Regions from separate parts of the Streptomyces sp. NPDC044061 genome, predicted to be linked through region 1. Evidence: riboswitches for the same ligand, from Rfam matches in the RefSeq annotation. Region 1 holds a riboswitch; the other holds the start of a gene.
What was found. A riboswitch is a leader RNA that binds a small molecule or an ion and turns the genes downstream of it on or off. The one in region 1 is predicted to bind cobalamin.

Region 2: another riboswitch for cobalamin. It lies ahead of AC07CM_RS31445 (CbtB domain-containing protein); the one in region 1 lies ahead of AC07CM_RS21400 (cobalamin biosynthesis protein).

What each region holds. Positions count from the first base shown of each region.
Region 1 is NZ_JBWKFL010000012.1:236,273-244,068, reverse strand. Features, by position in the region: gene AC07CM_RS21430 (hypothetical protein) at 1-276, opposite strand, end outside; gene AC07CM_RS21425 (alpha/beta hydrolase) at 609-1,736, opposite strand; gene AC07CM_RS21420 (class II aldolase/adducin family protein) at 1,849-2,523, opposite strand; gene AC07CM_RS21415 (lysozyme) at 2,711-3,481, shown strand; gene AC07CM_RS21410 (inorganic phosphate transporter) at 3,625-4,881, shown strand; gene AC07CM_RS21405 (hypothetical protein) at 4,916-5,143, shown strand; cobalamin riboswitch at 5,262-5,402, shown strand; gene AC07CM_RS21400 (cobalamin biosynthesis protein) at 5,503-6,447, shown strand; gene AC07CM_RS21395 (cobyric acid synthase) at 6,444-7,796, shown strand, end outside.
Region 2 is NZ_JBWKFL010000022.1:28,953-36,748, forward strand. Features, by position in the region: gene AC07CM_RS31410 (MFS transporter) at 1-431, opposite strand, end outside; gene rox (rifampin monooxygenase) at 725-2,161, shown strand; partial or broken gene AC07CM_RS31420 (nucleoside deaminase) at 2,198-2,631, opposite strand; gene AC07CM_RS31425 (helix-turn-helix transcriptional regulator) at 3,122-3,856, shown strand; gene AC07CM_RS31430 (DUF2231 domain-containing protein) at 3,944-4,486, shown strand; gene AC07CM_RS31435 (hypothetical protein) at 4,571-5,002, shown strand; gene AC07CM_RS31440 (histidine phosphatase family protein) at 5,026-5,607, opposite strand; cobalamin riboswitch at 5,702-5,858, shown strand; gene AC07CM_RS31445 (CbtB domain-containing protein) at 5,894-6,115, shown strand; gene AC07CM_RS31450 (CbtA family protein) at 6,141-6,914, shown strand; gene AC07CM_RS31455 (alpha/beta hydrolase family protein) at 7,023-7,754, opposite strand.

The DNA of each region.
Region 1 (7,796 bases):
GCGCAGCACGGCACTGTCGTCGCGGTCCCAGGCGCGCAGGCGCCAGCCGGGGCGCGCGTCGTCCCCGTGCACCTCGACCAGTCCGGCGAGGCGGGCGGTGTCCCAGTCGGCGCGGACCTGGCCGGTGCTCAGGTCGAGGTCGGCGGCGGCACGCGCGGCCGTGATGTCGGAGAGGGTGGCCTTGCCGTCGGCCGTGGCGGCGTCGCTCCCGGGGCCGAGGGCGGCGTCGGCCCAGCGGGCGACGCGGACCGCGCCGGCCAGACCGGTACGCGCCATTCTGGCCAGTTCGCCGGGGGCCGGGGTGCCCTCCGGCGGCCGGGGAGCGGGGCGGCGCGGACGCCGCTGGTTCACAGCTCTGGGGGCGGCGGCCAGGGGTCGCGGTCGGACGAGTCGGAGCCTGGAGTCGCGCGGGATACGGGACGTCACGGGTGCAGTCTTCCGGTTGACGGTCCGAAAACCCAAACGGAATGTCACGGGGGGCGACGGGGCTGGCCAACGCACCGGGCCCGGTAGCGGGTGAGCAGTCACGATCAGGCCAGTCGTACGGCCTTAAACGGAACGGCTGGAACCCGGGCTTCCGACTCGTACCGGCGGGCCCGGGCGCGCCCTCACATCAGCGGGGTCAGGAACCGGCGCAGGCGTTCCTGGTACTCCTCGGGGTCCGCGTTCCACATCGCCCCGTGCGGGGCCCGCGCCACGGTGTGCAGGGCGACGCGGTCGGGGCGGCGGGCGGCGAGGCGGCGGGAGTGCTCCCAGGGGGCGACCGTGTCGTCCGGGCCGTGGACGATCAGGGTGGGCACGTCGAGCCGGTCGGCGTCGGCGGTCTCGGCGACCCGGTCGGCGTGCAGCCCGGCCCTGCCCTGTGCGGCACGCACCGCGAGCGGCAGCAGGGGTTCCGGGGTGTGGCGGGCCTGGGCGAGGGCGCGCAGGGTGGCCTGCCAGCTGAGCACCGGCGAGTCGAGGACCAGTCCGGCTATGCGGTCGCGCACGGCGGAGTGCTCGGCGGCGCGCAGGGCCATGGTGGCGCCGGTGGACCAGCCGAGCAGGACGACCCGGCGGGCGCCGTAGCGGACGGCGTACCGGATCGCCGCGTCCAGGTCCCGCCACTCGGTCTCGCCGAGGTGGTTGAGGCCGTCGGGCGGGCGCGGGGCGCCGAGGTCGCCGCGGTAGGCGAGCGCGAGGACCGGCAGCCGGCGGCCGTGCAGGAACTCCATGACGTTCAGGGCCTGTTCGCGGGTGGTGCCGAGGCCGTGCACGGCGATCACCCAGACGTCCCGGTGGCCGGGCACGAACCAGGCGGGCAGGGCCCCGAGTTCGCCGGGCACGTCGACGTCGGCGTGGTCGAGGCCCAGGGCGGCGCTCGGATTGCCGACGTACACGTTCGGGGTGAGCCACACGGCGTCACCGGGGGCGAGATTGCCGTGCGTGACGCGTACCAGGCGGCGCACGACGGTGTCCGCGGTGTGCTCGGCCGCGTCCAGGACGGGGCCGACGACCGCGTGGGAGCCGTCGCCGGCCAGGCCGTAGGTGCCCGGGCGCAGGGTGGCCAGGTCGCGGGTGAGGGCGATCCGGCCCGCGGCCGTGCCATGCACGGTGAGCCGGGGTTCGGTGGGCAGCGGACGGCCCGCGGGCGCCTTCAGCGCGGCGTCGCTGGCGAGGCGTCCGGCGGCCACGGAAGCCGCGCCGGCGGCCAGGACTGCGGTGAGTGCGGCGGCTGTCGCCTTGGCGGTGCGCACGGGTCCAGTGTCGTGGCGGTCCGCGCCGACGGCCAGCCGAAGGCCGGGCGCGGGCCGGTGGCGGGAGAACCGACCGAGCAGGGGCTGGAGCAGGGGACTGGGCGGCAAGGGGTCACCTCCGTTGGCCGTACCCCTTCAAACGTGCCCCGGCCTCGGCCATATGTGCCTCCGACAGCAGAGAAGGTGTCAGACCCGGCACCGAGGACGCGGTCAGCCACAGGCGGCACATCCACTCCAGCTGGGCGGTGCGGTCGTAGGCCTGGTCGAGGGTGGCGCCGTGGGTGATCGTGCCGTGGTTGCGCAGGAGGCAGCCGGAGCGGCCGGCCAGGGCCCGGAGCATGTTCTCGGCCAGTTCGTCGGTGCCGTAGGTCGCGTACGGGGCGACTCGGACCGGGCCGCCGAGGGCGGCGGCCATGTAGTGGATCGGGGGCAGTTCGGCCACGAGGGTGGAGACGGCCGTGGCGTGCACGGCGTGGGTGTGCACGACGGCGAGGGCGTCGGTGGTGCGGTAGACGGCGAGGTGCATGGGCAGTTCGCTGGTCGGCACCAGCGTGCCGAGCACCTGCCGCCCGTCGAGGTCGACGCCGGTGATGTCGTCCGGGGTCAGCCGGTCGTACGGCACGCCCGACGGTGTGACCAGCACGAGGTCGCCGACGCGCGCCGAGACGTTGCCGGAGGTGCCGACGACCAGCCCGTCGGTGACGGTCCGGCGGGCCGTCGTGACCAGTGCCTCCCAGATCCGCGCCGCTTCCGCTCGCCGTTCCGCGTCCCGCCGCTGTTCAGCCATGCCGCGATCCTGCCAGCCGCCCCGTCACGCGGAAATCCGTCGGCACACTTCGGGCCGGAAGTCGCACGGCCGAACGGGTGGCAGTACCCGCGAAACACCGTGAAGCACCCTGCCCCCGCGATCGTCAGTCATTTAATGATTTTTCCTGCTCGCTGGACGACGTTCCGCCGCCACTCCAGGGGGACGCATGGCTCGTGATCGCACACCCTTCCGTTCCCGTCACCACGCCGGCGTTCTCGCCGCCGTCACCGCGGCACTGGCCCTCACGGGCACCCAGGCCGCGGCCGCCGCGCCCGCCGGCTCGTCGATGTCCGCGCCGGGCCTGCCCAGGGGGCACGACGTGTCGTCCCACCAGAAGCACGTCGACTGGCCGGCCGCGCGGTCGGAGGGCGCCCGGTTCACCTACATCAAGGCGACCGAGGCCACGGCCTACCGCAACCCGTACTTCCGCCGGCAGTACGACGGCGCGCGCCGGGCGGGCCTGATCCGCGGCGCCTACCACTTCGCGCGGCCGGACCGGTCCTCGGGCGCCGAGCAGGCCTCGTACTTCGTGCGGCACGGCGGTGACTGGCTGGCGGACGGCTGGACGCTGCCACCCGCGCTCGACATCGAGTACAACCCGTACGACGCGCGGCACCGGTGCTACGGACTGGACCGGAAGCGGATGGTCCGCTGGATCCGCTCCTTCAGCGACGAGGTCCGGCAGGAGACCGGCCGCCGCCCGGTGATCTACACCACCGCCAACTGGTGGGCGGCCTGCACCGGCGACAGCCACGCCTTCGCCCGGGACCACGCCCTGTGGATCGCCCATCACGGGTCCCGGGCCCCGGGGTCGCTGCCGGGCGGATGGTCGCGCTGGACCTTCTGGCAGTACGGCGTCCGGGGCGGTCTGCCGGGTGACCAGAATCTCTTCCACGGGCCGCCGGGCCGACTGCGGGCCTTCGCGCGCGGCTGGTAGCCAAGGGGTGCCCGGGGCGTCGGGGACGAACGAAACCCCGAACCCTGATTCCCGACACCCTCACGCCTGCCCCAGTTCACCTTCCGTTCACCCAGGTTGCCTACGGTCCAACAGCCAACGACCTCGAAAGATTGCCTGGGTAAATGGAAAACTTCTCGCTGATCCTCGCGATTGTGGTGGTAACCGCACTCGCGTTCGATTTCACGAACGGTTTTCACGACACCGCCAACGCGATGGCCACGACCATCTCGACCGGTGCGCTCAAGCCCAAGGTCGCGGTGGTCATGTCCGCCGCCCTCAACCTTGTAGGCGCTTTCCTCTCCGTGGAGGTCGCCAACACGATCTCCAAGGGTCTCGTCGATGAGAACGGCATCCGTCCCGAGGTCATCTTCGCCGCCCTGGTGGGCGCGATCCTCTGGAACCTGATGACCTGGCTGGCGGGACTGCCCTCCAGCTCCTCGCACGCCCTGATGGGCGGCCTGATCGGCGCCACCGTCGCCTCCGCCGGCTTCGGCGCCGTCCACGGTGACGTCCTGGTCACCAAGGTCCTGCTCCCGGCGGTCGCGGCCCCGGTCGTGGCCGGCATGGCGACCGTGTTCGCCACCCGCTTCTCCTACGGCATCGGCGGCAAGGCCGACGGCGAGGCCACCCGCAAGGGCTACCGGGCCGGCCAGATCGCCTCTGCCGGTCTGGTCTCCCTCGCGCACGGCACCAACGACGCGCAGAAGACGATGGGCATCATCACCCTCGCGCTGATCGCGGGCGGCGCCATCGCCCCGGGCTCCAACCCTCCCACCTGGGTGATCCTCTCCGCGGGCCTGGCCATCGCGCTCGGCACCTACATCGGCGGCTGGCGCATCATCCGCACCATGGGCAAGGGCCTGACCGACCTGGAGCCGCGTCAGGGCTTCGCCGCCCAGACCAGCGCCGCCACGGCCATCCTGGCCTCCTCCCACCTCGGCTTCTCCCTCTCCACCACCCACGTGGTCTCCGGCTCGGTGATGGGTGCGGGCCTGGGCCGCAAGGGCGGTGTGGTCCGCTGGTCCACCGCGACCCGCATGTTCGTCGCCTGGGCGCTCACCCTCCCGGCCGCCGCGCTGGTCGGCGCGCTCGCCGAGTCCGTCACGGACCTGGGCGACTGGGGCACCGCGGTCGTCGCCGTCTTCCTGGTCGGCGCCAGCGCCGCGATCTGGAAGCTGTCCCGCCGCGAGGTCGTCGACCACACCAACGTCAACACCGGCGACGGGACCGAGGAGCCGGCCGGTGTGGTGACCACCGCCATCGCCGCGGTGACCCCGCCGCCCACGGGCACGGTCACCGAGGGCCTGACGGCCACGATCCCGGCTCCGGCCGCGACCGACCCCGCGACCCCGGCGGTTCCGCCGGCGGCGACGGTCTGACCCCGAGCACCCGGTAACTGAAGGAAGCATCCCCATGAAGATCGACTGGGCGGCTCTCGGCTCCGTCTTCGGCGTCAGCCTCGCGTTCACGGTGGGCCTGGTGGCCCTGTTCACCCTCGGCGTCAACGGTCTGTCGCGGCGCGAGAAGGCCGCCGCGCAGGGCAACTCGGCGGCGCTCGCGGTCACCGGTGCGTACCTGTGCTTCGCGGCGTGCGCGGCCGCGGTGGCCTACGGCATCTACCTGATCGTGGCCAAGCCCTGACCCACCGTCCGAAAGGCTCCCCACCGGTGTGATCCGGTGGGGAGCCTTTCGCATGCCCGGACTTCACCGGTGTGGGTCTCAGCACACTCTCCCCGCGCAGGTCAAAGGCAAGTTGACGGCCCTTCCGGGCGCGTGGTGGACTGCCCGGGCCAAGTACGGCGGCAGGAGAGGAAGCCGGTGCGAATCCGGCGCGGTCCCGCCACTGTCACCGGGGAAGGAATCCCGGGAGCCAGGAACTCTCACCGCCGGTCTCGTCGAACCAGGGCGCGGACACCCTGAGTGAGGACATATCGCCATGCGCGGCTGCCGATCGAGGTTCAGTAACCGGGCCCTGCCTGCCCCCACGGCCGGCTGACCCGATGGGTGCCGATCGCACTTACGCGTACGGCGCCGCCGCCGGCCTTCTCGGCGACCTGCTCCTCGGCGATCCACGCCGTGGGCATCCGGTCGCCGCGTTCGGGCGGGCCGCCGGGGCCGTGGAACGCGTGCTGTGGCGCGACCACCGCGGGTGGGGGGCGCTGCACACCGGCGTGTGCGCCGGAGGCGCCGTCGCGCTCGGGGCTCTCGCCGAGCGGGCCGTACGCCGCTCTCCCACCGCCACCGTCGCGTTGACCGCCGCCGCCACCTGGGCCGTGGTCGGGGGCACTTCGCTCGCCCGGGAGGCCCGGACCGTCGGACGCGCCCTGCAGGCCGGCGACGTGCAGACCGCCCGCGCGCGGCTGCCGCATCTGTGCGGCCGCGACCCGCAGGCGCTGGACGCCGACGGTATCGCCCGGGCCGTGGTCGAGTCGGTCGCCGAGAACACCTCCGACGCCGTCGTGGGCGCTCTGGTGTGGGGCGGCGTGGGCGGGGTCCCCGGGCTGCTCGGGTTCCGGGCCGTCAACACCCTGGACGCGATGGTGGGGCACAAGTCGCCCCGCTTCCGCCGCTACGGCTGGGCCTCCGCGCGCCTCGACGACGTCGCCGGGTGGCCGGGGGCGCGGTTGACCGCCGTGCTCGCCGCGGCGGCCGGACCCGATCCCCGTGGCGCCCTGCGCGCCTGGAAGACCGACGCGCACCGGCATCCGAGCCCCAACGCCGGGCCCGTGGAAGCCTCGTTCGCGGGTGCCCTCGGGGTGCGGCTGGGCGGGACGCTCTCCTACGGCGGCCGCGTCGAACACCGGCCCGTCCTCAACGGGGACACCGGGCGGGCCGTCCAGGTCACCGACATCGACCGGGCCGTACGGCTCTCCCGCCGCGTCGGCCTGCTCGCGCTCGGCGTCACGGTCGCCGCGCGCCGACTCGTGAAGGGACGTGCGAAGTGAACGGTGGTCTCCTCGTCGCCGGCACCACCTCCGACGCCGGCAAGAGCGTCGTGACGGCCGGGATCTGCCGGTGGCTGGTGCGCCAGGGCGTCAAGGTGGCGCCCTTCAAGGCGCAGAACATGTCCCTCAACTCGTTCGTCACGCGGGAGGGCGCGGAGATCGGGCGGGCGCAGGCGATGCAGGCCCAGGCCTGCCGGGTCGAGCCGACCGCGCTGATGAACCCCGTGCTGCTCAAGCCGGGCGGCGAGCAGAGCAGCCAGGTGGTGCTGCTGGGGCGGCCGGTGGGCGAGTTGAGCGCGCGCGGCTACCACGGCGGGCGCCAGCAGCGGCTGCTCGGCACCGTGCTGGAGTGCCTGGCCGAGTTGCGGGGCACGTATGACGCGGTGATCTGTGAGGGGGCGGGGAGCCCGGCCGAGATCAATCTGCGGCGGACGGACATCGTGAACATGGGGATCGCGCGGAACGCGCGGCTGCCCGTGCTGGTGGTGGGGGACATCGACCGCGGGGGCGTCTTCGCCTCCTTCTTCGGGACCGTCGCGCTGCTCTCGCCCGAGGACCAGGAGCTGGTCGCCGGGTTCCTGGTGAACAAGTTCCGGGGGGACGTCACGCTGCTGGAGCCGGGCCTGGACATGCTGCACGGGCTCACCGGGCGGCACACCTACGGCGTGCTGCCGTTCCGGCACGGGCTCGGCATCGACGAGGAGGACGGACTGCGGGTCTCGCTGCGCGGCACCGTACGGGAGTCCACCGTCGCTCCCCCGGCCGGCGAGGACGTGCTGCGGGTCGCCGTCTGCGCGATCCCGCTCATGTCCAACTTCACGGACGTCGACGCGCTGGCCGCCGAACCGGGTGTCGTGGTGCGGTTCGTGGACCGGCCGGAGGAACTGGCCGACGCCGACCTGGTGGTGGTCCCGGGCACACGCGGGACCGTGCGGGCGCTGCAGTGGCTGCGGGAGCGGGGCCTTGCGGACGCCCTCGTCGGGAGGGCCGCGCAGGAGCGCCCGATCCTGGGCGTCTGCGGTGGTTTCCAGGTCCTCGGCGAGCTCATCGACGACGAGGTCGAGTCGCGCGCCGGGGAGGTGGCCGGGCTCGGACTGCTGCCCGTCCGGGTGCGGTTCGCCCGCGAGAAGACCCTGACCCGGCCGGCCGGGGAGGCCCTCGGCGAGCGGGTCGAGGGGTACGAGATCCACCACGGGATCGCCGAAGTCACCGGCGGAGAGCCCTTCCTGGACGGCTGCCGGGTCGGACAGACCTGGGGCACCCACTGGCACGGCTCCCTGGAGTCGGACGGCTTCCGGCGGGCCTTCCTGCGCGAGGTGGCGGCCGCCGCGGGGCGCCGCTTCGTACCG
Region 2 (7,796 bases), on a different contig from region 1:
GCGGCCGGCGCCGGGTAGGACTGCTGGAGCAGGGCGAGGGAGCCGGGCACGATCAGCGCCGCGCCGAGTCCCTCCACCAGGCGGGCCGCAACCAGGAAGACAGCGCTCGGCGCGAGCGCGCACGCGGCCGAGGCCAGCGTGAACACCGTCACGCCCCAGCAGAAGACCCGTCGGTTGCCCAGCCGGTCGCCCAGCGCGCCCGCGGTCAGCAGCAGGCCGGCGAAGACCAGGGTGTACCCGTCGGTGATCCACTGGATGCCGGTGAGCGAGGTCGACAGCTCCCGGCCGATCACCGGGACGGCGACGTTGATGATGGTGACGTCCAGGATCACCATGAAGTACCCGGCGCACACCGCGAGCAGAGGGGCGTACGGCTGCCGCCGTGGCGCGGGCGCGGCCTCACCGCCACCGGGCGACTCTGCGAACGCCACGTCCTGCACTCCATCCCGTCCGCGGAGCCCTCAAGAACAAACGCCACGATATGGGGCGAACGGCAGACGGTGCGGGAACGAGGCCGACGAACGTCGCCTCCGGCGCCGGACTCCGGATCACCGACGCGTTCGTCGCCTCCGCTGAGGCGAACGGGCGACAAAAAGCAAAGGCAAGGAGTTCACCCACTCCTTGCCACTCTCAACCTATAGCGCACCGGGGGGCTTGCGGCAAGGCCCGGGTAGTGCCGCAGAATCACCGGCCGAGACCAGGACCTGCGGAAATGGGGGTAGCGATGATCGACGTGGTCATTGCCGGCGGTGGACCGACCGGGTTGATGCTGGCATGCGAGTTGCGGCTGCACGGCGTGCAGGTGGTCGTGCTGGAGCGGTTGGCCGAACCGAGCGGGCAGTCCCGCGGGCGCGGTCTGCACGCCCGCAGCGTCGAGCTGATGGACCAGCGCGGCCTGCTGGACCGGTTCCTCGCGGTCGGTGAGAAGTTCCAGGTCGGCGGCTTCTTCGGCGGTATCCACAAGCCGTGGCCGGACCGGCTGGACACGGCTCACCCGTACGGGCTCACCACCCCGCAGCCGGTCACCGAGCGGCTGCTGACCGAACGCGCCCTCGAACTCGGTGCCGAGATCCGGCGCGGCCGCGAAGTGGTCGGGCTGAGCGAGGACGAGGACGGGGTGACCGTCGAGCTCGCGGACGGCACGCGGGTGCGCTCGCGCTACCTCGTCGGGTGCGACGGCGGCCGCAGTACGGTGCGCAAGGCGCTGGGCGTCGGTTTCCCCGGTGAGCCCTCCACGGTCGACACGCTGCTGGGCGACATGGAGGCGACCGAGGATCCGGCGACGATCGCCGCCGTCGTCACGGAAGTCCGCAAGACCCAACTGCGGTTCGGCGCCATTCCCGACATGGACGGCAACCCGGGGGTGTACCGCATCGTCGTACCCGCCGACGGTGTGGCCGAGGACCGTGCGGCCCCGCCGACCCTCGAGGAGTTCAAGCGGCAGTTGCGGGCCGTCGCGGGCACCGACTTCGGCGCACACTCGCCACGCCTGCTGTCCCGCTTCGGCAACGCCACCCGGCAGGCCGAGCGCTACCGGGTCGGCCGGGTGCTGCTGGCCGGCGACGCGGCGCACGTCCACCCGCCGACCGGCGGGCAGGGGCTCAACCTCGGCATCCAGGACGCGTTCAACCTCGGCTGGAAGCTGGCCGCCGCGGTCGACGGCTGGGCGCCGGAGGGGCTGCTGGACAGCTACCACGACGAACGGCACCCGGTGGGCGCCGCCGTACTGGACAACACCCGCGCGCAGATCACGCTGATGGGGACGGACCCGGGAGCGGCCGCGCTGCGGCAACTGCTCTCGAAGCTGATGGACTTCGAGGAGGTGAACCGGTACGTGACCGGCGTCATCACCGCGGTCGCGGTCCGCTACGACTTCGGCGAGGGGCATGAACTGCTGGGCCGGCGGATGCGGGACGTGGCCCTGAAGCGGGGCCGCCTCTACGGGCTGATGCACCGGGGCCGCGGGCTGCTGCTCGACCAGACCGGCAGGCTCTCGGCGGCCGGCTGGGCGGATCGCGTCGACCACGTCGTCGACGTCAGCGAGGAACTGGACGTGCCCGCGGTGCTGCTACGGCCGGACGGGCACGTGGCGTGGGTCGGCGAGGACCAGCAGGACCTACTCGTTCATCTGCCCAAGTGGTTCGGCGCTCCGGCCGGCTGAGCGCGCACCAGCGGGACCGACTGTCGATCCAGTGGGCTACTTCCGGTAGTAGTCCTCGATGGGAACGCGGGCCTCGGCGAACAGGGCGGGGCCGACCTGAGGGACCGTCGGCCAGGCGCCGGATTCCGGGTTGAGCTCGATGAGCTGCTCGGTGGAAAGGGCGTAGACGACACGGCCGAGACCGGAGCGGATGATGCCGCCGGAGCACATCCCGCAGGGCTGGCAGCTGGTGTACATGGTCGTGCGCGCGGCCGTGTCCGGGTCGAGTTCGCGGGCGCCCAGCGGGCCAGCTTCAGCTCCGGATGGGCACTGATGTCGTTGTCGCGCCGCACGGTGTTGTGCGCCTCGGCGAGGACCGTGCCGTCGGGGCCGGCCAGCAAAGATCCGTACGGCGCGTCGCCCAGGGTGACGGCGTGGGCCGCGAGGGCGATCGCACGGCGCAGAAGTTCCTCGTCGGCAGGGGTGATCACGATGCGTTCCTCCAGTGTGTGGCCACGGCGGTGAGCCTGCCGGGCGGGGCCGCCGGGTGTCCTCCGGATCTCCGTGGTGGGGATCGAGCGCGACGGTGTCGGCGCCGAGCCGTTCCAACGCGTGGCGGTCCTCGGGAATCTGCTCGATGGTTCCGACGCCGGCCGGCCGGTCGGGGGCCGTCGACCGGTGTCGTGGTCGGCCGCAGCGCGATGCGGGGCACGAACCCCGGCAGTGAGGGCCCCGCCCCTGCCGTGCGCAGCCAGGGCAGAGTCCCCCGCAGCGGGAGCCGGGCGTCGCCGAACCTGACGGCGCGCCGCATCGCTGTCGCCGCCGACCATGATGGGCACCGGGGGGCGTCGGTTTCTCCTCCGCCAGGCCTTTTGCAGGGCCAGGCGCTCGGGTCAGCCTTCCGCGCGCGGTGAACGGCACACCGAGGCAGCTCCGCCGCCGACGCTTTTCGCCAAAAATGATGGCCGATACACTGTCCGCGTGGGCTTGGATCATGCTTCGCTAACCTCCCTTGCCGCTCTCGGTGACGCGACGCGACGCCGTATGTTCGAAGTCATACGGCAGGCGCGACGGCCGGTGACCCGGGAGGAGGTGGCCGACAGTCTGGGCATCTCCCGCAAGCTGGCGGCCTTCCACCTGGACAAGCTCGTGGCGGCGGGACTGCTGCGGGCCGGCACCGAATCCTCCGCGGGCATGCGCAAGGTCGGCCGTAGACCCAAGGTGTACGAACCGGTGGCCGAGGCCATTGGCGTGCACATCCCCGAACGGCGCTACGAGCTGCTGGCCGACGTCCTCACCGAGGCCGTGCTCAGCGAGACGCAGGACGAGTCGGCCCGCGACGCGGCCATGCGGGTGGCACACCAGCGCGGGGAGGCTCTGGGCAGCGCCGAGCGCGAGCGGGTGCGTCCCGGGCGGCTCGGCGCCGAGCGGGGCCTGAGCCTGGCAGCGGAGACGCTCGAGGACTTCGGCTTTGAACCGGAGCGTGCCGCGCCCACCCTGCTGCGGCTGCGCAACTGCCCCTTCCATCCCCTGGCGGCCAAGGCCCCGGAGCTGGTCTGCGGCGTCAATCAGGCCTTCCTGTCCGGCTACCTGAACGGCCTGGGCAGCGACCGGACCACAGCTGTGCTGGCCCCGCAGCCCGGCTCGTGCTGCGTCGAACTACGAGGCGACGGCACAGGAGACACCCAGGGGACGAACCGCGGGTGCGAGCGGTGATGCCACGAGCCTCTTGACCGACGACCCGAATAAGACCAACAATTGTTGGTGAAATATCGGACGGGCAGCTCAGAGACGAGGTGCCGTATGACCGTGAACAGTGATCTCAGGGGTCTGCAGCAGGCGAAACGGCCGGTCAGCGGCGCGCTCGCGGGCCCGTACGGACATCCCTTCCATCCCATCCTGGTCACCGTGCCCATCGGTGCCTGGGTGTCCAGCCTGGTCTTCGACATCGCCTCGCGGATCGTCGGCAGACCCGCCTTCCTGACCCATGGATCGGCCTGGCTGATCGCCATCGGCGTGCTCGGGGCGCTGGCGGCGGCGTGCGTCGGCTTCCTCGACCTGTTCGCGATCCCCACGGGCACGCCGGCCTTCCGTACGGGTCTGGTGCACATGGCCCTGAACCTCGCCGTCACCGTCGCGTACGCGGCCGGTTTCGCCTGGCGGCAGAGCGGCGGATACCCGGTGGGGCAGGGCGTCGGCTACGGGCAGCTGGCGCTCTCCGTCGTCTCGCTCGCCGCCCTCGGCCTGTCCGGCTATCTCGGCGGCAAACTCGCCTACCGCTATGGCGTGCGCGTGGCCGAGGAGTCCGTGCAGGCCGAGGGCTACCGCACGGGCCACGGCTCCTGAGCGCGGCTCCGCAGTTCGCCCCCCACTTCGCCCCCACTTCGCTCCGCCCTTGCAGTCTCCGCAATCCGAACCCTGGAGAACGACATGGACATCGCCGCTCTTGTCGCCTGGGTGGTCACCGCCCTCGGCGGATTCGTCCTCCTCGCCCGCTGGATCTCCCGCGGCGGGCTGCGGCAGCAGCAGACCGGTACGACCCGCTTCCCGGCGCCCCTCGTCTTCGGTCACTTCCTGCTCGCGGCGGCCGGACTGGTGGTCTGGATCGTCTACCTGGCCGCCGACCGGTCAGCGCTGGCGTGGACGTCCTTCGTCGTCCTCGTCTTCGTCGCCCTGCTCGGCTTCGCGATGTTCGCCCGCTGGGTGCCCGTGTACCGGACCGCCGCCCCGGGCACTGCGGGGGAGGAGACCACGCCCGCGGAACGGCACCTGCCCGTTCCCGTGGTGGCCGTGCACGGCATCCTGGGCGCCGCGACGCTGGTGCTGGTGCTCCTGGCGACGCTGGGAGTGGGCGGCAGCTGAGGCGGAGCGACGCCACCGGGTGCTCAGCCGTCGCCGGCCCGGTCGAGCGGTCTGCCGAGTGCCAGGTTCCAACGGCCGGCGCGGCCGCTGAACTCGACCGCGCCCAGCGGCGGTACGTCGATCCGCCAGAAGGCCGACTCCGGTGCTCCCAGCACCTGGACGGTCGCGGCTCGTACGACGTCCGGTTCGACCACCGCGACAGTCCGGCCGGAGAACCGCCCAGCCTGGTCGAGCCAGTCCGCGATCCGTCTGCCCAACTCCCGTACCGACTCGCCGCCGTGCGGAGCAGCCGCCGGGTCGGCCAGCCACACGGCTACGGCCTCCGGTTCGGCGGCGCTCACCTCGGCGAGCGTCCGGCCCCGCCAGCGGCCCACGTCCAGGCCCGCCAGTTCGGGTGCTTCGCCGGCGTCGAGACCCAGCGCCGAAGCGGTCTGCCGGCAGCGTACGGTGGGGGCGACGAGCGCTCGCCCGGCCCGTGGGAGAAGCGGCGCCGCCGAACGGGCCCGGGCCGTACCACCCTCGTCAAGGGAACACCCGTCGTCGAAACGGGCCTTGCGCAGGGCCACGTTCATGGCTGGTGAGATCAAGATCACTCGACTGGTCACGAACTCGCTCTCATGGTCTACAGCCCTGCAACGACAGGGAATTCACAGTGAACGGCGGCCCGAGGGGCGCTCGTGAGCGCCCCGTGCGCCCTTGGCCGCGCCTCCGCTTCGCGGTACGTTCTCGGCGAAATAGACGACGGAACGCGGAAGCCGGTGGGAATCCGGCACGGTCGCGCCACTGTATGCCCCGTTCACACCGCTCGCGGTGTGGGCAGGGAAAGTCAGACCCGCTCCGTTGTCCTGTGCACCACCGAGACGGGACGCGAGTTCCCCAGGAGGTTCTGCCATGGCGCAGTCCGTCGCTCAGCCGACCACCGCCCCCACCGCCATCCCAGCCAAGCTGCCGATCAGCGCGATCGCCCCCTGGGCGGTCTTCTTCGGCATCCTGATGCTTGTCCTGCTCTACTTCGTCGGCGCCGAGCAGGGCGCCACGTCCGTGATGTCCGGCGAGGACGTCCACGAGTGGGTGCACGACGCCCGACACCTGCTCGGCTTCCCCTGCCACTGACAGGGCAGGGAAGCAAGGTCCGACCATGAACTCGGCAACCGTCCGCCATCTCCTGGTGCGTGGCATGCTCGCGGGACTCGCCGCGGGTGTGCTCGCCCTCGTCGTCGCCTACTTCCTCGGCGAGCCGCGCGTCGACTCGGCCATCGCCTACGAAGAGGCGCACTCCCATGAACACGGCATGGAAGCCGTGAGCCGCACGATGCAGTCCACCGGTGGCCTGACCACCGGCGTCCTCGTCTACGGGGTCGCGTTCGGCGGCATCGCCGCCCTCGCGTACTGCTTCGCGCTGGGCCGGATCGGCCGCTTCGGGCCGCGCGCGAGCGCGCTGCTCCTGGCGACCGCCGGCCTGATCACGGTGTATGTCGTGCCGTTCCTGAAGTACCCGGCCAACCCGCCGTCCGTCGGCGAACCCGACACCATCGGCAGGCGCACCACCCTGTACTTCCTGATGATGCTGCTCAGCGTGCTCCTGGCGATCGCCACCGTGATCCTCGGCAAGCGCCTCGCACCGCGCCTGGGCAACTGGAACGCAACGGTGGCCGCGGGGGCGTTCTTCGTCCTGGCCATCGGGTTGGCGTACGCGTTCCTGCCGGCCGTCAACGAGGTCCCGAAGGACTTCTCGGCCACCCTGCTCTGGCAGTTCCGCCTGGCGGCCCTCGCCATCCAGCTGACCCTGTGGACCGCCTTCGGGCTCGTCTTCGGGCTGCTGGCGGAGCGGGTCCTCAACCCGAAGAACGTCCGACAGCCGGCCGCGCGGCCGGCGAGCGCCGGGACGGAAGCGACACCGGCTCCCCGCTGACGACGCACACGGCCCGGCCGTGACCGTATCGGCGACGCCGTCGCATGGTCGCGGCACGCGCCGATCGGAACGATTCCGATCGGCGCAGCCGCACTGCGAGTTGAGGTGTCAGCAGAGGTGGCGGGCGAAGAACCGCAGCGTGCTGTCCAGTTCGAACGACGGGACGTCTCCGTGCTTGCCGGGGTTGGCGTGCAGCGTCTTCTCGGCCGAGGCGAAGGCGTCGAACAGCGCCAGGCTGTGGGCCCTCGGCACCCGCTCGTCGTCCCACTGCACCAGGAACTCCACCGGGACGGTGATCCGCGCGGCGGCCTCGGCCGCTGCCAGTGCCCCGCCCAGGCCCAACACCGCCGCGCGGACCCGGGGTTCGGCGGCGACGAACGGAACGCCGAGTCCACAACCCAACGACACACCCCAATAGCCCACCGGGCCAGTGCCGACGTGGTCCAGTTCCTGGACCGCGTCCAGGACCGCCCGCCATTCCGACACGGTCTGGCGAGCCACGAGCGCCTGGAAACCGGCGATCAGCGGAGCCAGTTCCTCTCCGGCCTCCACGCGAGCGTGATTCTCGGTCGCGATCCGGTCGTACTCCTCGTCCTTGGGCCGGTCGCCATGGCCAGGCACGTCGACCGCGGCGACCGCGAAACCGCACTCGCTCACGAGGCGGCGCGCACGGGCCATCATCTCGGGGTCCTTCTTGTGCCGGCCGCCGCCGTGGCCCATCAGGATCAGGGGGCGAGTACCGGCGGCGCCTTCCGGCGTCCACAGCACGCCGGGAATCTCACCGAGGACGAAGAGTTGTTCGGAGACACCGTCGGACGACGTCTCAGAGGTGAAGCGCATGGCGTTTCAGCCTTTCGGGATGCCTTCTGCGGGCACTCCCTA